Regions from separate parts of the Tindallia californiensis genome, predicted to be linked through region 4. Evidence: riboswitches for the same ligand, from Rfam matches in the RefSeq annotation. Region 4 holds a riboswitch; each other region holds the start of a gene.
The links. Region 4 has a riboswitch for cobalamin ahead of cobT (nicotinate-nucleotide--dimethylbenzimidazole phosphoribosyltransferase). Riboswitches for the same ligand answer to the same signal wherever they lie in the genome.
Positions count from the first base shown of each region.

Region 1: linked by a shared signal. The riboswitch ahead of cbiQ (cobalt ECF transporter T component CbiQ) and the one ahead of cobT (nicotinate-nucleotide--dimethylbenzimidazole phosphoribosyltransferase) in region 4 are both predicted to bind cobalamin.
Region 2: linked by a shared signal. The riboswitch ahead of BLV55_RS12980 (ABC transporter substrate-binding protein) and the one ahead of cobT (nicotinate-nucleotide--dimethylbenzimidazole phosphoribosyltransferase) in region 4 are both predicted to bind cobalamin.
Region 3: linked by a shared signal. The riboswitch ahead of BLV55_RS13745 (ABC transporter substrate-binding protein) and the one ahead of cobT (nicotinate-nucleotide--dimethylbenzimidazole phosphoribosyltransferase) in region 4 are both predicted to bind cobalamin.

Region 1 is NZ_FNPV01000006.1:27,478-33,458, reverse strand. It holds gene BLV55_RS09275 (helix-turn-helix transcriptional regulator) at 157-1,209, shown strand; gene BLV55_RS09270 (PDC sensor domain-containing protein) at 1,244-1,783, opposite strand; cobalamin riboswitch at 2,070-2,243, shown strand; gene cbiQ (cobalt ECF transporter T component CbiQ) at 2,487-3,239, shown strand; gene BLV55_RS09260 (energy-coupling factor ABC transporter ATP-binding protein) at 3,236-4,054, shown strand; gene BLV55_RS09255 (hypothetical protein) at 4,100-4,975, shown strand; gene BLV55_RS09250 (CbiM family transporter) at 5,026-5,646, shown strand; gene BLV55_RS09245 (hypothetical protein) at 5,665-5,981, shown strand, end outside.
Region 2 is NZ_FNPV01000010.1:86,850-92,830, reverse strand. It holds gene BLV55_RS12995 (hypothetical protein) at 1-63, shown strand, start outside; gene BLV55_RS12990 (type 2 periplasmic-binding domain-containing protein) at 48-617, shown strand; gene BLV55_RS12985 (methyl-accepting chemotaxis protein) at 923-2,923, shown strand; cobalamin riboswitch at 2,987-3,178, shown strand; gene BLV55_RS12980 (ABC transporter substrate-binding protein) at 3,328-4,938, shown strand; gene BLV55_RS12975 (ABC transporter permease) at 4,941-5,894, shown strand; gene BLV55_RS12970 (ABC transporter permease) at 5,891-5,981, shown strand, end outside.
Region 3 is NZ_FNPV01000012.1:6,351-12,331, forward strand. It holds gene BLV55_RS13730 (YfcC family protein) at 1-474, shown strand, start outside; gene BLV55_RS13735 (ABC transporter ATP-binding protein) at 471-1,289, opposite strand; gene BLV55_RS13740 (FecCD family ABC transporter permease) at 1,286-2,341, opposite strand; gene BLV55_RS13745 (ABC transporter substrate-binding protein) at 2,356-3,324, opposite strand; cobalamin riboswitch at 3,422-3,603, opposite strand; gene BLV55_RS13750 (4Fe-4S binding protein) at 3,880-4,998, opposite strand; gene BLV55_RS13755 (LacI family DNA-binding transcriptional regulator) at 5,009-5,981, opposite strand, start outside.
Region 4 is NZ_FNPV01000003.1:302,218-308,198, forward strand. It holds gene BLV55_RS05460 (sodium:solute symporter family protein) at 1-1,088, opposite strand, end outside; cobalamin riboswitch at 1,299-1,511, shown strand; gene cobT (nicotinate-nucleotide--dimethylbenzimidazole phosphoribosyltransferase) at 1,611-2,660, shown strand; gene BLV55_RS05475 (ABC-F family ATP-binding cassette domain-containing protein) at 2,657-4,255, opposite strand; gene BLV55_RS05480 (ABC-F family ATP-binding cassette domain-containing protein) at 4,367-5,923, opposite strand.

The DNA.
Region 1 (5,981 bases), on a different contig from region 4:
TGAGTTTCGTTGTCATCATAGGGTATAAGGTTTATAATGGAAAGATAGAAAATATTTGGAAATCTTGCAATGAATCTTGTGACAGATGATGGATTTTGTGACAGATGATGAATTTGCAGGAAATGATTATATCAGATGCGACAGGAAAGGACTACGATGGTTATTCGATGCGGTATCATAGGGAATATTTGGACAGACTGGCTGGATGAGTGGTCTTCTCATCATAAAAACCTGGGAGTATCGATTGATGTGATTCCCTGGACAAGGCAAGAGCAAGATGATTTCCTGGTAAAGCATCTTGCGAGTCGCTATGATTTGCTTTTGATAGAAGAAGAAATTTACTTTTCCTTGGAGCGACCGTGTCGATTATCAATGGTGCAGGAAAGCATCACCATTATTTCTGGAAATAGCAAAGATTATCGACGAGTAAGAAGGGTTTTTTTAGAAGGTTGTTTTGATTATATGGAAGCTATGATCCCTGCTACTGAAATCCAAGAGTTGTTTGTGCGATTATCCGGTTATTTCCTTCAAAATGAAAGAGATCTCATTCAGATGTCAAAAAAAATTGCAGAGGAAATTGCGGCTCCCTATCCGAAATCAGAGCCTTTGTTTTTTCGTTACTGGACGTTGATGAACCAGCGAAAAGAAGGGGCGGAGGATCAGTTTCCGAACTATGCGAAAGCCATAGAAAGGATCATACAGTTTTTGCCACTACATTCTATTCGTGAAAAAGTGGTTGATTTTGCCCAGGGTGCCGCTGAGTGGATTGAAGAAGCTGAGTATCCGCAGGAACAGTTTATTGCCACCTTGCTTTTTATTCAGCAGGCCTACCGGGACATCTTTTTGCCTCATGCTCAACATCCGCTGGTACGACGGGCGATTTCGATCTATCTGGATAAAGAATTCGATCTGGAAACCGTTCAGGATATTGCCGATCAGCTTTTTGTTAACCGAAGTCACTTAAGTAAAACTTTTATCACGGAAAGCGGGGTCAGTCTGACCCGATACATGATGCGTACTAAAATATATGGTGCCCGTTATCTGCTCCTGGATTCAAAGCGAAGTGTTTATGACGTGATGGACTACTTGAATTATACAGATTATGGGCATTTTCGAAAAACCTTTAAGAAATATACAGGCATGACGCCTAGTGAATATGTAACCGTTTATAGAGAACGGTTTTCCATTGAAGGAATAAAAAAAATCTGACGGCCCTTTTACGAAGGTTCGTCAGATTTTTAGATTACTTTGCTACTCTGGAAGCAAACAACACGCCTGCCAGGTTTTCGTTAAGATATACCGGCGTTGCATAAACTACAATCGATTCTCCTGTTTCTTTGCTTACTAATACATCAGAAACATTTGGTTCGCCTGCTAAAGCGTTTTGGAAATACTTCCGATCCGCAACATCAAATTCTTTTCCTTGCTGATCTAAAGCCACTGCATTACCCTGCAGGTCGGCAAAGCGAAAACCAATATAGCCGGCTTTTTCGGCTTCTGCTTCAAAAAAAGCCATCTTATCTTCATAAGTAACATAATCGTCTAAAATAATAGGATGAACAGAGACAGCTTCCAGATAAATAAGTTCGGCCGCATCGAAGGAAGATACCGGGTGGCGCTGCGTTTCGTTGGGAACCGCATGTTGCCCATGAGCTTGGCTGGTTAGATTAAGATTAACAGTTTCACCGATGGAAGCACCCAAGCTGGTCGACGTCATTAAGACAGTCAGTACTAAGATGGCAGCAGTAGATAATAATGTGGTTTTAAGGTTGGTTGATTTCATTATAAACACTCCTTTTCGAATTGCGTTAAGACCAATTAGTAGGGGATTCGTCGGATTCACCTCATTTCGGATTTATGGTTATTTCCGGGATTTTGTTAAGATACGTTGTTATTGGTTTAACATCACCTATGATTTTACAGGATTAAAAAAGTTTTTCCATGGGTTTTTGTTGCTGCTCATAGAGGGTTTTGTTGGGTCCTTAGGCATAGTTCAAGGAGTGATTACTTGACAAACAGAAGGTTTAGTGTGATAATTTAGCTGAATCAAGAAATGAAAAAACAATGAAACTTAATAAAACCGTTCAGGTGCCCGTAAGGGAGAATAGGGAAACCGGTGAAAGTCCGGTGCGATCCCGTCACTGTAAGCAGGAGCTGTCCCCGATAGATCACTGGCAAAAGCCGGGAAGATGGGGAGAGTGTGGAGTGCAAGCCAGGAGACCTGCCTGAATGTTTGTGCGTTACCCTTCGAGTGAAAGGGCTGGTCGCTACTCATGCACTTGCTTTGTCTTCAGTCATCGTTAAGTGTTTTTTGTGTGAGAAATTCCGGTCTTCAAAAGCGAAGACCGGAATTGTTTTTTTGTTAGTGAGCACTTATTATTTTTATTTTGAATGGAATGATTTATTATCAACTTGAAATTCTCAATGACAGCAGACGCCAAACGTCTTTGTTGATAGGTTTTGTTGATAGGTAAAGGGGTTTATCAATGAGCGATCATCACTCTATGTCTCAGTGTATTGAAAAAGAAAGCGGTGGATGGAAAGCATCTACTTGGAATCCACGAACGAAATTGATTTCAGGCCTTATCTATGTTTTTGGGGTTATCAGTTTGGCGGAAGTGAAATTTCTAGGGGTAGCTTTTATCTTTGCCATCCTTTATGCAGGATGGGGTGGTTTATCTTTGGGGCAACTCATGAAGAAGCTGGCCGTATTGATTCCTTTTCTTGGATTGATGAGCCTGCCACTGATTTTTGGAGCAGGGATTCCGCCGACTCCGGATCGGATAGAGTTTGCCGCATTGATTGTACTGAAAGCCCTGACAGCAATGACCTTCACCTTATTTGTTTTTATCAATCAACCAGTGGAAGAAATGCTGGAAGCGTTGGAACACTTAAAAATGCCCAGAATTATTACAACAACCATTTATCTTGCTTACCGATATGGGTTTCTTTTTATTCAGGATATGCAAACTACATTAAAAGCACTGAAATCCAGGCTCTTTCAGGCACAGCTTAGCCGATATTCCTTAAGGATTTACGGCGAACTGTTTGGCGGACTGTTTATCAAATCCATTAATCGATCCGAAACAGTTTACCGAGCGATGAGTTCCCGAGGATTTCAAGGAGAAATGCCGATTGGAAAACCGAGAAAAATCACAGGGAAAGATTGGATTCGATCAGGAATTCCCGTTATGTTTATCATAACGCTTATTATGTTGGAACAGGGGGTGCTAGGATGATTGCTATCGAAACCGTTGGATTAAGTTATGTCTATCCAGATACAACACCAGCCTTTGAAAAGGTTAACCTCCAAATCAAAGCAGGTAAAAAAACCGCCATTCTGGGAATTAATGGTAGTGGAAAAACAACCTTGATATATCACTTTAACGGTATTATTCCTGCTCAGCAGGGAGAAGTGAAAATTCATGGTTTGCCGGTAGAGAAGGCTCATTTACAGGAAATACGAAAGAAGATAGGCCTTCTTTTTGATAATCCGGACGATCAGCTCTTTTCAACGACTATCTTTAACGACATTGCTTTTGGGCCAAGAAATTTAAAACTAAACCCAGCCGAGGTTCAGCAGCGGGTAGAAAAAGCTTTGGAAAGAGTAGGGATTTCCTGTTTGGCAGAGCGACCTCCCTACAGCTTGAGTTTAGGACAAAAAAAGCGGGCAGCCATTGCTGGGTTGCTGGCGATGGAACCACCTATTTTTGCCTTTGACGAACCTTTTTCCGGACTAGATCCGGAAGCAGCCTCTCATTTTCGAGAATTATTGGACCGGTTGGTGGGAGAAGGAGCTACCTTGGTATACAGCACTCATGATGTGGACATGGCTTACGAATGGGCAGATGAAATAATATTGATGAAAAAAGGAAAAGTGCTGGCCTGTGGTGAGTACGATTTACTTCGTGACGAAAGTATTTTACAGGCGGCTTCGTTACCAATCCCTGCCTTGGCAAAGCTTTTTCGGGATACGCACCATAAACCCCGCTCTGTGGAAGAAGCACATACACTGATCAATCATATTTTTGATTGCAAGCCATTTAATGGCTGACAATAAATCATAAAAACAGTACAGAGAAAAGAGGAGGATTATATCATGAAGTTAAGTAAGAAAAAAGGATTGGCAGGAATTGTTTTACTCGCAGCACTGCTCATACTATCTGGGTGCTCAGGAGATGCAGCACCAGAAGCTGAAGCTGGTGAAGGACAGGAGCAGGTAAGAGACATTAGTTTGTATGAAGTGATTCATCGCAGTGAAGATGAAGTAGTAGCTTATTATCATGATGCCCATTGGCATGGTTTTATCCCAGAGGTGGAAGCAGGCAGTCATATGTCCCTAGGTGCACATTTAGAAGAAAATGGAGAAGCCGTTGAACTGGATGGTGACCATAACGCAATAGCTGTTGCCTTAGCAGAAGGTGCCGAAGATGGAATCGTCAGCTTTGATATGCATGGCGATCATGTCCATATAAAAGGCGAGCAGGAAGGGATCACTCAGGTGGTATTTCAATTTCTTCATGATGGAGAAGTCGAGTTTGAAACATCTTTAATTGAAGTACAGGTACTTGCAGGAGAAGGAGAAGCGGCAGAAGAAACAGAAACAGAAGCGTCTGAAGAAGTTACGGAGATCAGCTTATTTGAAATTATAAACCGTAGCGAAGATGAAGTAATTGCTTATTATCATGATGATCACTGGCATGGAAGCCTTCCTGTGATAGAGAAGGAAGGGCACGTTTCTCTGGGTGCTTATCTAGAAGGAAATGGTGAAGAAGTAGCCTTGGATAGAAACCACTATACATTAGGTGCTGCCTTAGCAGAAGGTGCTGAAGATGGAATCGTCACTTTTGATATGCATGGCGATCATGTTCATGTAAAAGGCGTGGAGGAAGGAACGACTCAAGTGGTGTTCCAATTTCTTCATGAGGGAGAAGTAGCGTTTGAAACAGGATCCATTGAAGTAATCGTAGAGTAGAAGCAGGAGTCAGGTAAAAAGAAATTTCATTAGTAGTAACATTAGCTTTGATGAAAGAGGTAGATACAATGCATATTTCTGATGGTGTCTTAAGTACGCCTGTAGCGGTGGGAACGACAGCCATTACAGCAGCTACCATCGCCTATTCCGTAAAGGGAATGACAGAGGAAGAAATACCAAAAACAAGTCTGATGGCAGGCGCTTTTTTCGCCGTATCCCTTATCAGCATACCGGTAGGCCCTTCCACCATTCATCCTTTGTTTTCTGGATTATTGGGCGTGATGCTGGGAAGAAGAGCACCACTTGCTATTTTTGTAGGGTTATTGCTTCAGGCTGTGCTTTTTCAGCATGGAGGATTGACGACTCTGGGTGCGAATACAATGATGCTTTCCATTCCCGCTCTTATTTCGCATAAGATCTTTTGCAGAATGACCGATAAATCGGTTTTTCTAAGAGGTGCTTTGGTAGGAGCGTTATCCGTAACGATTACGGTAGGATTACTGATTGTGTTACTGTTTTTAACCGATCCACGTTTTGGAGAAGGTTTTATGTCCGTTATTAATATTTTGATTGTAGGACATATCCCTCTGGTTCTGATAGAGGCACTGGTGACGGCATCTGCCCTTCAACTAATTCAAAAAGCAAAACCGGCAATGCTGGTGACAGAATAGAGAAAGAGGTGATAGACAATGAATAGCAAAAATCTAGGTTCCATCGCAATCATCCTATTACTGGCCATGGCATTAACAAGTATTGGTGCGTTTGCTCATGCCATGCTGGTGGAGACGGTGGAAGAAGGAAGAGTAAGAGTTATCTTTGATGATGGTTCGCCAAACCGCCATGCGGAGGTTGCTGTTTTCGATGAGGCAGATCAGGAAATAGATCGTGGTGATGTAGACGATGAAGGATATTTTGATTATGATTCAGAAAAAGCCGTTAAACTGATCGCTCAGGACAACTTTGGTCATCGAGCGGAGTATGTGGTAGGGGAAGAAGCAAGCAAACC
Region 2 (5,981 bases), on a different contig from region 4:
AGCGGGATCCTTGTTGATTTAGCCAGAGAAGTGGCAAAAAAGCAGAAATGGATTTTCTGGTAGAATTCCAACCTTGGTCAAGAGCCCAGGAAAGCGTCAGCGAAGGGAAAAATCTTTTCATTCTACCTTTAGGCAGAATCGATGAAAGAGAAGAGCATTTTGTATGGATCAGCGAAATCATTGATTACGATATTTCGTTTCTTTCAACGGATGGTGTTTCTCATACGCTGGAAAGTGCAAAATCCTTGGAAAATGTGATGGTGCAGCAAGGGACCACCTTCGAAGAATTTCTGTTCGCTAATGGTTTTACGAATGTATGTGGATCACCCGATACCAAGGCTAACGCTGAGATGCTTTACAATGATAGAGGTCAAGCCTGGTTGATTCCTGAATGGGAAGGACTCTGGATTTGGAATCACAAAGGATTTGATCAGGAAATTAACCTTGGGCCGCCGGTTATGAACACTATTGCATGGCTGGCCGCCTCAAAAGACAGCGATCCAGCTTTGATTGATACTGTTTCCACTGCATTAGAAGAAGTGCTGGAAGAAAACCTGTTGGAAGCTATTGTGGCGACCTATACTCAGCCCAACGAAGAATCCGAGGAACAGGAATAAGGTGTCTCACAATCCTCTCTCCCACCTCTTGTCAACCCATGGATCTTTCACGTGAACCGAGAAAAAAATGATCGATAAAGGACCCCTGCAATTTTATCCAGCATCCGCCAAAATTACGTTATCCTTAAAAAAAGGTACTAAAAGTTCCTATATCCGGAACTCTTAGTGCCTTTTTTTATTGACGCTTCTGTCCCTATTTGCTATGATAAGAAATTGGAGTGTATCTCCAACAAATAAGCAAGAAAAGAGGTGAACTTTTTCATCCATCCATTCTAATACAGTGAAGACAGACAGGAGGCATCATAATGAAGTTTAAAGGTAAATTAACAGCGGTCCTTTTAATTGCGTTTGCTGTAATGATTGCTGCTACTTCTATGATTGGTTATTTTAATGCACGAAATATTTTAGAAGAAGGTGTTTATGCCGATGGAGAAGCTGAGGCAGAGTCTCTGGTACAGTATATTGAAGCCTGGCTCGGACAAAAGGTAGCTTCTGTAGCTACTTTAGCCGGAATCGTAGAAGATCCTTTTATCATGGACAGATTATTGGAAGAGACTCTGGAGTCCGATTACTTAAAACCTACAGGTTTTGATGAGGACATGGTGCATTACTACCTGGGTTTTGTGGATGGCACCTTTATTACCGGTAGTGGCTGGGTTCCACCGGAGGACTATGACATGACCCACAGGCTTTGGTATATGGAAGCAAAGCAAACAGGTAAACCAAGCGTTACAGAAGTATATCAAGATTTGAATACCGATCAATATATGGTTTCTGCCACAGCACCCTTTTATGATAGCAACCAACAGTTTACCGGTGCCGCTGTCAGTGATATTTATTTAGATACATTAACCCAAACCATTGCTGAAGTAGAGATAGGCGAATCTGGTTATGGTTTTCTCGTTTCCCAAGATGGAACGGTTCTAACCCATCCTTCTGAGGAATTAATCAACACCAATTTTAATGATCATTCTTTTTTTGACACCATCTATCAGGAAGCCGTAGAAAAAGAAAGAGGTGTCCAGCATTACCGGGAAGGCGGCATGAATAAAATTCTTTTTCATCAAAAGGTAGCTTCTACTGGCTGGGTTTTGGGGGTTGTTCTTGATGAAGACGAGGTCTACCAGCCACTAATTAGTCTTCGGAATCAGTATATGCTTATTGGCGGTCTGGGAATGCTACTTGTCATCCTGCTGTCTGTCGGCATTGCACAAAAAACCGTAGCTCCTATTAAACATATTTCTCAAGCAATGGACCGACTAGCTCAGTATGATCTAACAGAAAATCAAGCTCATGCAAATGATTCCTTTCAGAACCGAACAGATGAGATTGGCGATATGACCCGCTCCTTGATCACCCTGCAGGAAAATTTTGCAAAGTTGGTAAAAGACATCAAAGGTCATTCCCAACAATTGGCTACTTCAGCAGAGGAATTGACAGCTACCAGCCAACAGTCTTCCACCGCTTCCCAGGAAGTGGCAAAAACCATTGAAGAAATCGCCAAAGGTGCAACAGATCAGGCGCAAAATGTGGAAACGGCTGTACAGAATGTAACTGAAATGGAAAATTCCCTCACCCAAAATAAGGAATATGTGCTTTCCGTTAAAAATATTACCGAAGAAATCCAACAACAAAAGGATAAAGGCATCGACGTAATGGATAAGCTGTCCGCCACCATGGATCGAAGCGGTCAGTTGATAGGCGTCATGAGCGAAGCCGTTCAAAGCAACCAGGCCAGTGCCGATAAAATCGATAATGCCAGCAGCATGATTCAGGCCATTGCCGATCAGACCAATTTACTGGCACTAAACGCTGCCATCGAAGCCGCCAGAGCCGGTGAGCAGGGTCGAGGATTTGCGGTGGTTGCTGAAGAAATCCGAAAACTGGCGGAAGAGTCAAACACCTTTACTGGCGAAATCAAAGGCATCATTGAAGAACTTAAAGAAAAATCCCAGACAGCCGTGCAGGCAATGGGTGAAATCAATGAAGCACTGAGTATCGAAAGAGTTAGTAAAGACGAAACCGAAACACAGTTTTCTAACATTGCCGATGCCGTAGAAAAAGCCGGTATCCTGGTAGAGAAACTGACAGCCTCTAGCAATACCATCGAAACCAACAAAGATCATCTGGTTCAGATTATGGAAAATCTATCGGCTATTTCAGAAGAAAATGCAGCGGGAACAGAAGAAGCTTCTGCTTCCGTCGAAGAACAAACCGCTTCTATGGAAGAAATTTCCAGTGCCACAGAGGTCTTATCTGATATGGCCGCCAAAATGGATACCGCCATGTGGGTATTTAAGCTGTAAGCATCCGCTTAAATACCTGGCCGCCAGTTCCATCCCGTTGACAGGATCTTTCATAAAGGGTACACTATTATCATCTTTTCAGGTGCCCTTATCCTCAACAGGATACAAGGGAGAATAGGAAAACTGGTGAAAAACCAGTGCGGACTCACCACTGTAAGCGAAGACGAATCCCTAAAGTGTCACTGGAGAAATCTGGGAAGACTGGGAGGAGAATGATGCGCGAGCCAGGAGACCTGCCTTGAAAAAGACGACGCAGAACCTTTGCGTTTTTTTTAGGAAGACTTAAGATGAGAAAGTCTCTTAGTAGCCATGCTAAGGGGCTTTTTTGATGCCCTTAGCATGTAGTAGCATCCTCCATCTCCACTCTTAAAAAGAGAAAAAAAGACGAAAGAAGGGAATGTACCATGATGAAACAAAGAAAAGAAATATTATGGACCGTGATGTTTCTCGGGCTTATGAGCTTTTTACTCTTAGCCGGATGCCATGGCGGATCAACGGATGCTGATTCGGATACCTCACAGGAAGTTGAACTCACTCAGGAAGTTGAAAAGGATCTCTATGAAAAAGAGGTTGTGTTGGCTGGTCCAAGAGATGTCGCCCCAGGTCCGGAGGATGCTTTTTACATGAGCTCCATTTTATCCGTATGGGAACCTCTGGTAGCCATCGGACCCGATCAGCAACCAGCTCCTAAGCTGGCAACCCATTGGGAACGCAACGAAGATGCTACGGAATGGATTTTTCACCTAAAGGAAGGTGTCACTTTTCATGACGGTCATTCTTTTGACGCGGATGCGGTCATTGCCAATTATGATCGCTATTCAAACATGCATGGAAAAAGTTCCTCCTTCTACACCTTCCATTTCGATGCTGTATATCCCCATTTTGAATCCATCGAAAAAATAGAGGACCATCAGGTGAAAATGATTTTCTCAGAACCTTTTGCCTTGCTTCCTTATAATATGGCTAATTTTGGCAGTGCCATGTATAGTCCGGATTCCTTTGACGAAACAACGGATTTTACGACGATTGCTCAGGGAACAGGTCCTTTCAGGCTGGTGGAACATGAAAGGAACCAATATGTAAAGCTGGAAGCCAACGAAGATTATTATGGCGAAAAAGCTCAGGTGAAAAATATTCAAATTCGAATTATTCCAGATCCACAGACTCGATTTGCTGCCTTAAAAGCCGAAGAAATCATGGGCGTTTTAGATTTGGGCGCTTTAACACCAGAATTAACCAAACAGTTATTGGACGATGATCGTTTTGCCCTTTCTTACCAGCCATCAACCATTTCTCATTACTTGTCTTGTAATGGAACACGGTTTCCTTTTAATGATCCGAAGATGAAAAAAGCCCTTAGTTTAGCCATTGACCGAGAACTGCTGGTGCAAGAGTTTTATAACGGTTATCCAGAACCTACCGTCAACATTCTCAACGCCGCTTCTCCCTTTGCTAAACCCATTTCTCCAGTCTATGATCCAGAAAAAGCCAAGACCTTGGTCACAGAAGTCCTTGGTGATCAAACACCGGAACTTGAAATTATTGTTCCTTCCTGGGCCTTAGACCGGTACCCTTATAAAGAACAGGCGGAATACCTGCAATCCGTCTTATCGGAACTTGGCTTGCCTTCCAGCATCAGCATCATGGATGGTGCCGCTTTTCGAGAGCGTCAGTCACAGGGAGACTTTGATATCTCTTTGCATATTCAAGGATTGCCAGATCTAAACCCAATGACCATTTTTAACCGATTTATGCACAGTGAAGGAAGTACCAATATTGCTTATAGTTTGGGTTTTTCCAATGAACGTGTAGATGAATTGCTGGCTCAGCTAGCTGTTGAAACAGAGCTGGATCTCATCAAAGAAGCCGTTAATGAATTACAAACCATTTCTGCCGAAGATATTTCCACCCTGCCGATGTTTCATGATGTAACCTTGGCACCGCATCATAAATCCCTTAAAAATTATGAAGCTACCGTTTATGGAGTGGATTTACCCGGCATTTCCTGGAGATAGCCATGACCTATGCCCTTCCTTATGCTTTGAAAAAAATAGTATTGGCCCTGCCGGTTTTAATCGGAGTTTCGGTAATTGCCTTCCTGCTGGGCGTGGTCGCTTTAGGTGACCCGGCCCGGGAGGCTTTAAGTGCCGACGGAGTGAGTACCCCTACTCAGGAGGAAATTGACGTAAAAAGAATAGAACTGGGCCTTGACCAGTCATTAGGCAAACAATACCAGCAATGGATCGGGGGGATTCTTCAGGGAGATCTTGGTACCTCTTTTATGACGAACATCCCCATTGCTGAAGAATTCCGGGATCGACTGCCTAAAACCTTGGCCTTGTCCATTTCAGCCCTTCTCCTGGTCATCTTTCTTTCGATTCCTTTGGCGGTTCTCATGGCCGTCTATCAACATAGCTGGTTTGACCATATAGGCAGGCTCTTCAGCCTGCTTCTCATTTCAACCCCCGGATTTTTGGCCGCCATTCTGCTCATGATGTTCTTTTCTGTTCATCTGCGTTGGCTGCCTACCAGTGGCTATGGGACATTTTCCCACTTGATCATTCCTTCCTTGGTACTAGCTTTCGGAACCAGTGGGGTGATTATGCGTGTCAATCGGGCAACCTTACTGGAAGTGTTGCATAAAAATTATATCTTAAATGCCCATGCCAAAGGACTAACCAAAGCTTTTGTGCTTTACCGGCATGCTTTACGAAATTCTCTACTTCCTGTCATAACCATTATTGGCAACTATTTTGGTAGTATCCTCGGTGGATCCGCCATTGTAGAAACCATTTTTGCCATTCCCGGTGTTGGCCGTTATGCCATAGAAGGGATTATGAGCATGGACTATCCTGTGATTCAGGCCTATGTCCTTTTTACTGGTGTAGTTTATGTCCTTTTTAACCTGTTGATTGATCTTTCCTATATCCTCATTGATCCACGAATTCGCCTTGGTGGTGATCAAGGATGAAGCAAAACACCTTTGGAAAATGGATGAATTCTTTGGGAATCCTTTTTCTCCTTTTACTCATTCTGATGAGCATCACCGCTGAATGGA
Region 3 (5,981 bases), on a different contig from region 4:
TCTTTTATCAAAGGAGCTCAATCCATGGTGTTTGGTGCTCTGGTCATCGGGTTTGCCTCTTCCATCACTATTTTGTTAACGGATGGACGAATTATTCATACGATTATCCACGGAATGTCTATTCCTCTAGGAGCCGTAGGGCCTATTTTTTCATCGATAGGCATGTTTTTAGCCAATCTTCTGTTCAACTTTTTCGTACCATCCGGTTCTGGCCAGGCTTATGTGGTCATGCCCCTTCTTTCACCCATGGCTGATGTTGTGGGAGTATCTCGACAAGTAGCTGTATCAGCTTTTCAATATGGTGACGGGATTTCAAATATTATCATCCCTACATCCGGCGTTTTAATGGGCGCCATAGGAGTTGCTAAAATCCCTTACGAAAAATGGTTAAAATTTGTTATGCCTATTTTCGGTATATGGACTGGAATCGCTGTATTATCTATTGGATTTGCAACCTTGATCGGCTGGAGTTAAAGCAAAGCCCCTTCTGCAAAAGCAGCGGGGGTTTTTCTTTTGGATTTAGATCCAAGACCGAGAAAGTAAATATGAATACTTCCCGTAAAGGGATTGTTGCTTACTTTGTTTTCTACCTGAAAAATATCCCTAATGACATGTTCCTGCAGTACCTGCTCCGGACTTCCAAAGCTTTTAATGGTTCCTTGATGCAAAAGAATGATTTTATCACAATAGCTAGAAGCAATGTTTAAGTCATGAATGGCGGATAAAATACTAATATCCAGTTCTGAAATAATTTCCATGACTTCTATTTGGTATTTAATATCTAGATGATTTGTCGGTTCATCAAGAATTAACAACTCTGGCTTTTGCGTTAAACTTCTGGCAAACAAGACCCGTTGTTTTTCTCCACCGGACAAGGTCGTAAAGCTTCTGTTGGAAAATGCTTTCATCCCCACTTTTTCAATCATTTCATCGACAATCATGTAATCCGCCCGAGAATAGTTTTCGAAGGTTTTTTTATGCGGAGCTCTTCCCATTGCCACCATTTCTCGAACCGTAAAATCAAAATCAATGGTAGATTCCTGTTTTAATACCGCCATCTTCTTTGCGGTTTCTTTTTCTGACAAGGTACTGATATCCTGATGATCCATCAAAATAGTTCCTTTATCTGGACGCAGTGTTTTATAAATGGTTTTTAATAAGGTGGATTTTCCGCTCCCGTTTGGACCAACGATCCCGATAATTTCTTTGTTTTCTACTGCAAAACTAATGTCTTCAATAATTGGCGATCCATCGATTGATAGTGACAGGTCTTTTACAGAAACCATCATTTAGAGCCACCTCCAAAGGAGTAGTCATTCTTTCTAAGCAGCCAGATAAAAAATGGCCCTCCAAATAAGGCCGTAATGGTGCCTATAGGCATTTCTTCCGGCGCAAACAAGGTTCTAGCCAGCACATCTGCCCATATAAGAAACACAGCACCTAACAATGCCGATAAAGGAAGTACTTTTTTATGATCCGCTCCCACTAAGAAACGGGTTACATGAGGCACCATTAACCCTACAAACCCTATAGCACCACTAATTGCCACCATAATTCCTGTTGTCAGGGCCGTCACCACTAATAGCATTTTGCTAAGTTGATGGGTATTCACTCCAAGAGTGATAGCTGTTTCTTCCCCCATTAACAAAATATTAAGCATTCTGGATTGGTAAAAAAGAAAAAGAAAGGTACCGATAACGGCTATCAAAGGAATCCATAAATGAGACCATTTAGTACCACCTAAACTTCCCATCATCCAAAAGAGCGCATTGCGGATTCCTTCTTCTCTTGGTGCTGTCATAATAATAATATTCGTTAGTGCATTTAACATGGCCGAAAGAGCTATTCCAGACAAGATAAGCCGAACAGGCAATACTTTTCCTTTTACTTGCGCCAGCATAAAAATAAACAGAACCGCCGCAAGAGCTCCTGCAAAGGCAGCAAAAGAAATCGCCATTTGTCCGAAAAACCGGAAGAATCCTAATACAATCACTAAGGTTGCGCCAACGGAGGCTCCGGAAGACACGCCTAAAATATAGGGATCTGCCAACGAATTTCTCAGAAGCGCCTGCATAGTAACTCCTGACAGCGACAGTCCGGCACCAACGATGGCTGCCAGAAGAACTCTCGGAAACCGAATATCCCATACAATGTGTTTTTGCGCTGTTGTCCAGTCTTCTTCCAGCAATGGTTCCAACACCGCGAACTGACTAAAGGCAATTTCCCACACGGTTCGAAACCCAATAGAGACGGGTCCAATAGCTACAGCCAAGGTAACGGAACCCACCAATAAGACCAAAAACAATATCGATAATTTTGGCATCGAAATCGATTTTTTCATCTAGACAGCTCCCTTTAAAACTGTTCTGGATAGAACCCTTCAGCTAATATCCGAAGGGCATCTACATTGCGCGGACCCTCAAAAACACTGGGAAGTGGCAGGATGACAAAACGTTGGTTTTTCACAGCATCCACCTCCTGCATAAAGGGGTTAGTAAGCAGTTCATCGATTTTCTCTTCTGCCGTTTCATCTCCATAGTCATTGATCACAATAACTTCTGGATTGCGGTCTACGACTTCTTCCCAATTAACACTTCCCCAGTTATTGGCAATGTCATCAAAAATATTTTTACCACCAGCCATTTCAATCAGGGTTGTTTGCAGGGATTGTCCCGCCGTAAATACCGCGTCTCCACCCATATCAAAAACAAGAACTTTCACCGGTTCTTCTATTTCTCCCAATTGTTGCTGAATCGTTTTCATCTCCTGTTGCATTTCACTGACAATAGCAATTGCTTTTTCTTCCACATCAAAAATCCTGCCCAAGTTCAGAAAGTCTTCATAGACATCATCCATGGTTGCTCCATTTACCAAGGTTCCTTTTACCGCATAGGCATGAATTCCATAGGTTTCCATTTCGTTCACAGAAGCTGTTCCATTTGCACCAAAGGCACTGTCACGCCCATATACAAAGTCCGGCTCAGCGCCTAACAAAACTTCCATAGAGGGATATCTTTCGGCTAACACAGGGATACGGTCAAAATCATCCTTGAATTCCGGCAGGATTTCAGCGTTGTTAAAAGCCGTTCCTACAATACGGTCTCCCAAGCCTAAGGTAAATAATATTTCGGTTGTATGAACATTCATACTGACAATTCGCTCTGGCACTTCGGTAATGCTTAAGGTTCTATTAAAATTTTGGATCGTCACCGGTTGATAATCCGTTATTGTTTCTTTGGAGTCCGTTTGAACTTCTCCTTTTCCGCACCCTATAAAAAGCAGGATTCCCATCATTAGTAACAGAGACAGCCATTTTTTCTTCATTTTCATTCTCCTTTTTTAGGGCATTAAAAAAAGCCCCTTAATTATTAAGAGACTTCCCATCTTAGTTCTCTTTACCTACTTTCCCCTTGTCGCTTTACGCATGTTTTCATTTAAGGCAGGTCTCCTGGCTTGCGTTTCTTCCTCCTCCCAGCCTTCCCAAATTTCTTCAGTGGCATCTTAGGGATTCGTCTTCGCTTACAGTGGCGGGTCCGCGCCGGACTATAACCGGTCTTTCCTATTCTCCTCCTTTTAAGAGGCACCTTAAGGATTTATAATTTATTTATCTATTCATCCTATCATAGGAAGATTATGAAAACAAGCTATTTCTTATCTTTAACGAAGTCGATCATCCAGCACTACCTTATTCCTTCCGGATTTTTTCGCTTCGCAAAGAGCTCCATCTGTCAAATGACATGATTGCCTTCAAATTGCCGGTTCAGAATGTCAGTGGGGACGGGGACAACTCAGCCTGAGGTAACTCAACCCGTCCTTACTGTTCTGTTCCGAACCGTCCCTTTGTGTTCTTGCCTTCCCCTGTGTGTGTAGAAAGTGATGTTACCCATAATTTAAGGAAATTCGATGTTCCGGACAGACACTAGCACACAGTCCGCAACCTGCACATTTTTCTGTATTCACCGTATAAGAAAGGTCGTTATGTATGATAGCTCTGTTCAAACAAGCCGATTTGCAATGGCCCATACAATGATTGCAGTCTTCCTTTTCCTTTATAAAAGCTACTAATGGTTCTTTCGGAATCTCTTCAAAGGACAACAAGGATTCTAGTGCCTTTCCCCGAACTTCATCCAAGCTCTCAATATTCAGGTTTTTCATAAGGTCTTCCAGTTCCTTCAGAATGGTTTTCAGGTGGCTGTACCCATGAATCATCAATGAACTGCACAACTGAACCGTGACGGCACCAAGCATGGAAAACTCCAAAACATGTTCTCCCTTACTCACGCCTCCGACCCCAGAAACAGGCAGATTAGTTGCCTGTACCATCGAAGCCAAAGCCGCAAAAGCGATAGGACGTATTCCTTCCCCAGAATATCCACCATAGGTAGGCAGCAAGGCTTTTCTTGTATAAAGATCTACTCCGGGGATAGCCCTCACCGTATCGATGCCACTTAACGCCGCTGCACCACCCCGCTTAGCCTCTCTGGCCAGTTTTCCGATATTTAACACATTGGCAGAAAGTTTTACTATCACTGGAATATTCACGCTTTCTGTTAATGCTTTAGTAAACACATAAAGTCCTTCAGGAGAATCAACAATCCCGTCAATGCCTTCTCCATGAGGTGAAAAAAGGCTCATTTCAATTGCATCCACTCCGTAGGATTCAACTTTTTTACCAATGTAGGTTATTTCAGAGGCTGAATGCCCTAAAATGCTTCCTATCACCACAGCTCCCCGATCCTTAGCATAAGTAATTTCCTGCTCCCATTTTTCCAAAGAATAGTCGCTGTATAATTCAATATTGTACAGACCTTTTTCTTTATACATTACCCTGGGCTTCACATTAGGGCGAATCTCGTTTACGATGGTTTTTGTAACAACCGCACCTGCTCCTTGTTCCATAGCCTTTACCATTCCTTCACCAGTACCGGTTAAAGGGCCTGCAGATACGATTAAGGGGTTGTTTAAGTTCAAACCAATAAATTTCGTTCTAAGGTCCATAACGTCCCTCCTAATTGAATATTTCTTGTAAACGATCGTCCTGACCACAGGATCTTCGTATTTTCAACTTTGGTTGCAAATAAATTTCCGGCTGAGCTTCTTCTGTTTTCCTTCCGTCCTGAAGATTCTCAAACAATAATCTAGCCGCCATTAATCCCATTTTATGCACTGGCTGAGAAACGGTAGTAAGTTTTGGTTCTACATAAGCGGTGGGTTTAATATCATCAAAACCCATCACCGCTACTTTATGGGGAATAGAAATTCCTTTTCGTTTAAGGGCTTCCATTGCTCCAATGGCCATCAGATCATTCCCTGCAAAAATAGCCTGAGGCATTTCCTCTTTGCTTAATAACTTATTAGTGGCAATAGACCCCCCTGTAATATCTTCTCCACCAATAAGAATTAAATCTAGGTTAGGAGTCACACCATATTCTTTAAGGGCATTTTTATACCCTTCAATCTTTTCATCATCTACCGGGTGATCCTTTTTGCCCTGGATCATTGCAATTCGTCGGTATCCAATATCTAGCAGATGCTTCGTTGCGATATAGCCTCCCATCTTATAATCCGTATATACCGTTGGTATCCCAAGACCACTTCGGTTTCTGCCTAGGTGCACCATTTGAATCTTATCTTGCTTCATTTTCAGAAGTTTTTTATCAGATAATTCTGAAGCTACCAAAATTAATCCGTCCACCCTTTTTTCCATTAAAAGACTTACATGTTCTGTTTCTTTTTCTAAGCTTCCTTCTGTATTGCATAGAAACACAGAATATCCTTTTTCCCGAGCTACTTTTTCAACCCCCTCGGCAATTTCCGGGTATAAAGGATTCGTTAGCCCAGGTATTAAGAGACCAATGGTTCGGGAGCGATTTAAGTTTAATCCTCTGGCAAACGCATTAGGCTTATAGTTCATCTCCTTCATAATCTTTTCCACATGGGCTTTTCTTGCTGGAGCCACGGTTTCCGGATGATTAAGCACT
Region 4 (5,981 bases):
GGGATCAATATTCGGGTAAATAATAACTTTTGTTTATCCGATGCTTCTGGGTTAATATATTTTCCGTATAAATCATAGGTAATATTGGTTGAAGCCGACAAAAGATACGAATTTCCTGTTGTAACAATAAAGGCAGCCGCCGCCGCTAAAAGAAGTCCCCCTATAAAGGTCGGTAAGATTGTCGTAGTGGCTATCAATGCCATTCCCGGATTAATGTCCGGAAAGGTAACTCTGGCGGAAAAAGCGATAATTGAAACCGCCGGATAAATAAAGATTACCCCTATTAGCCATCCTATGGAACCAATTCTGGTATCTCGGCTACCACGAGAAGCCGCCAGTCGCTGATACATATTTTGATCTCCCAGCAAAAGGAACAGAGAGGGAATCAGATATCCCGTCAGTTGTAAGGGAGTCAAACCACCTAAAACTTCCAAGCTTGATGGCGGAACCGTTTCTGTGATATTTGCCCATCCGCCAGCCGCATTAATGGAAAAGGGGATCCCAACTCCAAGCCCAATAAGAATAATAAAGGCACCAATAGCATCCGTTGCTGCCACTGCTTTAAGCCCACCTGCAGCAGCAAGAAAAACAATAAGCACAGCGGCAATAATCGTTCCTGTCTGTACCGGAATGCCTGTCGTTACATTTAAGACAAACCCAAACCCTTGGAATTGATAGCTCACAATTCCCACATAAGCCAATACAATCACCAATACCGAGAGCATTTTAGCTGATTCACCGTATTTGGTTTCCAATATTTCACTGATGGTATATTTTCCAAAAGTCCGTATTCTTTCCGCAATAAAAAACAATAACCCAATTCCCACAATAGCCGAAACACTTTGTAACATGGCCGGCCATATGCCAAAGCTGTACGCAAGGGAGTTGCTGCCTCCTGTAATCGTACCACTGCCAACCCAGGTGGCGATTAGCGTTCCCATCAATACAACCGCACCCAGAGATTTTCCAGCCAGAATAAAGTCTTCACTGGAAGAGATCTTCTTTGAATAAAAAATACCCATTACTACCATGATGACCCCATACCCTGCTAAAAACCACAGCAGAGTGGGATTATGCGTTAATTCCATTCTTTTCTTCCTCCTTGTTTTTTCCTTCTTTTTTTAGTTTTACAGTATTGATTACACCTATACTGTAATTAGTGGCGAAAAAAAAGCACCCTTCGCCTACTTTGTTTAAATAATAACATACCTTAGGCTTTTCGTCTATTCCAAAACCAGACCTATCCGAAGAACTTGACAAATCCATCTCTCTGAGGTACATTTATTTAGAGTCATTTCATTTATCTGATGACTACTGGTGCTTCTTGAGGCAATCCTCTCGAAGAGAATAGGGAATAGAAGTGAGAATCTTCAGCGGTCCCGCCACTGTAACCGGGGAATTAATTCGCAGTAATCCACTGTCTTCAAAGGCTCATGCCTGAAGAAGGACGGGAAGGAGCGAAGGCGTGATGATCTGGAAGCCAGGAGACCTGCCAGTAGGGAACTTTTGCTAATGATGTGGATTATGGTAACATCCTCAGTATGTTTATGCTGAGGTTTTTTGCTATTTAAAAACAAATTAAAAACAGAAACCCAAGGAGGAATTATCGTATGCCGTCATTAAAAGAAACCATCGATCAGATCCAACCTCTTAAAAAAGAAGCCATGGATTTGTGTCAGAAAAAGCTTAATAACCTGACGAAGCCACCAGGCAGTTTGGGGGTGCTGGAGGATATCGCTATTCAGTTAGCCGGTATAACAGGCAGCACATCACCGTCTGTTAAGAACAAAACAATGTTGGTGATGGCCGGAGATCACGGAGTTGTTGCTGAAGGTGTCAGTGCTTTCCCTCAGGAAGTAACCCCTCAAATGGTTCTGAACTTTATCAATGGGGGAGCTGCTATCAATGTTTTCTGCCGTCATGCCGAGGCGAAGGTAGTGGTGGTGGACGTGGGCATCGTCGGTGATTTTACTCATCCTGATCTTATCCAAAAAAAGATAAAGCAGGGCACCGACAATATTGCTGCCGGGCCTGGGATGAGTTATGACGAAGCTGTAAAGGCCATTGAAATAGGAATCGAAATGGCTCATGAAGAAGTGCAACAGGGAGCCGCTTTGTTAGGTGCGGGTGAAATGGGCATTGGCAATACAACTCCCAGCAGCGCTATATTAGCCGCATGCATTGATTTACCCTTGGAACAGATCGTCGGTAGGGGGTCGGGAATTCAGGATGAGGCGCTTACCAATAAAATCCGGGTGATTCAACAGGCTTTAGACATTAATCAACCAGACGCAACCGATGGAGTTGATCTTTTGGCAAAAGTAGGCGGCTTGGAAATCGCTGCCATGACTGGCGTTATGCTGGGTGCCGCCGCTCATCGGGTACCGGTAATGGTTGATGGTTTCATCGCCAGTGCGGCTGCTTTGGCTGCCAGTCGCATCTGCCCTAAGGTTACTCCGTATATGATCGCTTCCCATGCTTCTATGGAGCCAGGTCATCAGCATGCCCTCCGTCTTTTAGGTTTAACACCCATGCTTCATATGAACATGCGTCTAGGAGAAGGTACCGGCGCTGCCTTAGCCTTCCACTTGGTAGAAGCTTCCACCAGAGCCCTTGAAGAAATGAGCACCTTCGCTGATGCTGGCGTTACTTCCAGTTAAGCTTTCTTTTGCGCTTTTAATTCCAGGTATTCTTCATAGGTTTTTCGATAATCTTTGATTCCGTCATCGGTTATTTCAATAATGCGATTGGCGATGGTATCGACAAACTGATGATCGTGAGACGTAAACAATACATTGCTGGGGTAGGCTTTCAGCCCATTGTTTAATGCTGTGATTGATTCCAGATCCAGATGATTCGTGGGCTGATCCAGTAATAGGACGTTGGCATTTTTCAGCATCATTCTCGATAGCATACACCGGACCTTTTCTCCACCAGAAAGGACTTTCACCTTTTTCAGGGCATCTTCTCCGGAAAAAAGCATTTTTCCGAGGAAACCTCTTAAATACACTTCCGATTTTTCTTCTGAATACTGCCGCAGCCACTCTACCAGGTTTAAGCCTTCCTGATCAAAATAGTCTGCATTATCTTTTGGCAGATAGGCAGTGGTAATCGTTACACCCCATTTTACCGTCCCTTGGTCCGGTTCCCATTCTCCTGCCATGATTTTCATTAACGCTGTATTGGCTCTTTCATTTTCACTGACAAAGGCTATTTTATCTTCTTTTCCTACGGTGAAACTGACGTTTTTTAACAAGGTTTCTCCTTCTACGGTTTTTGAAATCCCTTCCACCATTAAGATGTCTTTTCCTACTTCTCTTTCTGGTTTAAAACCAACGTAGGGGTAGCGGCGGGTGGATGGTTGAATATCATCCAACGTGATTTTATCCAGTATTTTTTTTCGAGAGGTTGCTTGTCTGGATTTTGAAGCATTTGCACTAAAACGAGCAATAAAATCCTGCAGCTGCTTCACTTTTTCTTCTTTTTTGCGATTTTGATCCTTCATCATCTGGAGTGCCAACTGGCTGGACTCGTACCAGAAGTCGTAGTTCCCTGTAAACATTTTTATTTTCCCAAAGTCCACGTCTACCATATGGGTACAGGTTTTATTCAGAAAATATCGATCATGAGAAACAAAAATAACAATGCCGTCAAAGTTAATTAGGAATTCTTCCAACCATCGGATTGATTGAATATCCAAATGGTTGGTCGGCTCATCCAACACTAAAATATCTGGATTTCCAAACAAAGCCTGCGCCAGCAATACCTTCACTTTTTCAGCACCAGGAAGAGCTTCCATTTTCTTAACATGAAGGTCTGTCGTAATACCAAGCCCCTGCAACAGTGCCGATGCTTCTGCTTCTGCCTCCCATCCGTTTAATTCGGCAAATTCCGCTTCCAGTTCTGCTGCTTTCATCCCATCTTCATCCGAAAAATCTTCTTTGGCATAAAGGATTTCTTTTTCTGTCATTACTTCATAAAGCCGTTCATTTCCTCGAATGACTGTTTCTAATACTTCCACTTCATCAAACTGAAAATGATCTTGTTTTAGTACAGACATTCTAAGACCCGGTGCAATGTGAACTTCACCTTTATTTGGCTCTATTTCTCCGGAAAGGATTCTAAGAAACGTACTTTTCCCCGCTCCATTAGCTCCAATAACTCCATAACAATTGCCCGGAGAAAACTTTAGTTGAACGTCTTCAAATAATTTTTGCTCTCCATAACTTAATCCTAAATTAATAACATTAATCACGTTAATACCTTCCTTTTCTTATATTCTTTATTCGGCGACTACCACCGTTAAGACTGCTTATTCTATTAAAAGCTCTGCCATCTTTTTTCAATAGCTGGACTCCAGTGGCTTTTAGACGATTTTTGTCGTCCAGTCCTCACAATTCCAGACTTCCGTTACCACATCCCGATAAAAGTCCGGTTCGTGACTAATCAATAGAATTGTCCCTTTATAAGCCTGCAAAGCTCGTTTAAGTTCTTCTTTGGCATCCACATCCAGATGATTGGTCGGCTCATCCAGTACCAGGACATTGGTTTCTTTGTTCATTAATTTGCAAAGCCGTACCTTGGCCTGTTCACCACCACTAAGCACCCGTACCTGGCTTTCAATATGCTTGGTTGTTAAGCCGCATTTTGCCAAGGCACTTCTTACTTCCCGCTGGTTAAGACCAGGAAATTCCTGCCATACTTCTTCGATGCATGTATTGGTATTGCTCTCTTTTATTTCTTGTTCAAAATAACCGATATGCAGAAAGTCACCTTCTTCTACGACTCCTGCCAGCGGCGGCACTTCCCCCAGCAAACTTCGCAACAAAGTTGTTTTTCCCAGACCATTGGCGCCAACCAGTGCAATTTTTTGATTTCTTTCCATTTTAATGGTCAAAGGACGGGTTAGCGGTTCCTCATAGCCAATCACTAAGTCCTCCGTCTGAAAGATGAGCTTTCCAGGGGTTCTCGCTGTAAGAAAATGAAATTCCGGCTTCGGTTTTTCCTGGGCTAGTTCAATCATTTCCATCTTATCCAATTTCTTTTGGCGGGACATCGCCATATTGCGAGTAGCTACCCGTGCTTTGTTTCTGGCAACAAAATCTTTTAACTCACTGATTTCCTGCTGTTGCTTTTTATAAGCGGCCTGCAATTGTTCTTTTTTCGCCTGATGAATTTGTAAAAATTGGTCATAGCTACCAGGATACCGTTCAAGCTTTTGATTTTCCATGTGATAAATAAGGTTCGTAACACTGTCCAAAAAAGGAATGTCATGAGAAATCAAAATAAACGCATTCTCATATTCCTGAAAATAACGCCGCAGCCATTCAATATGTTCTTCATCCAAATAATTTGTCGGTTCATCCAAAAGAAGAATTTCCGGTTTTTCCAGCAATAGCTTTGCCAGCAATATTTTTGTACGCTGTCCACCGCTTAAATCGTCTACCTGTTTATCCAACCCAATGTCTGTTAGTCCCAGTCCTCGGGCTACTTCTTCAACTTTTGCATCAATGATATAAAAATCATTCTGATCTAACAGGTCTTGAATCGTTCCCACTTCTTCCAGCATCGTATTTAGCTCATCTTCTGAAACGTTTCCCATCGATTCATATAGCTGATTCATTTCAGCTTCCAGATCAAAAAGATATTGAAAAGCTCCTTTTAAAGCATCTTTGATCGTCATTTCTTTTTCCAGTACTGTGTGTTGGTCTAAATAACCTACCCGTACTCTTTTTGCCCAATGAACGGTGCCCTTATCCGGCTCTATTTTTCCAGTAATAATGTTCATAAAGCTGGATTTACCTTCTCCATTGGCTCCTATCAATCCAATATGTTCTCCTTTCAACAATCGAAAAGACACATCATCAAAAATGGCTCTGTCACCAAAGCCATGGCTTAGATTTTTTACCGTTAACAAACTCATTCCAAACGCTCCTTTTTCTTTCCATCAAAATCATCTTACTCCTATTTATTAAAGAAAC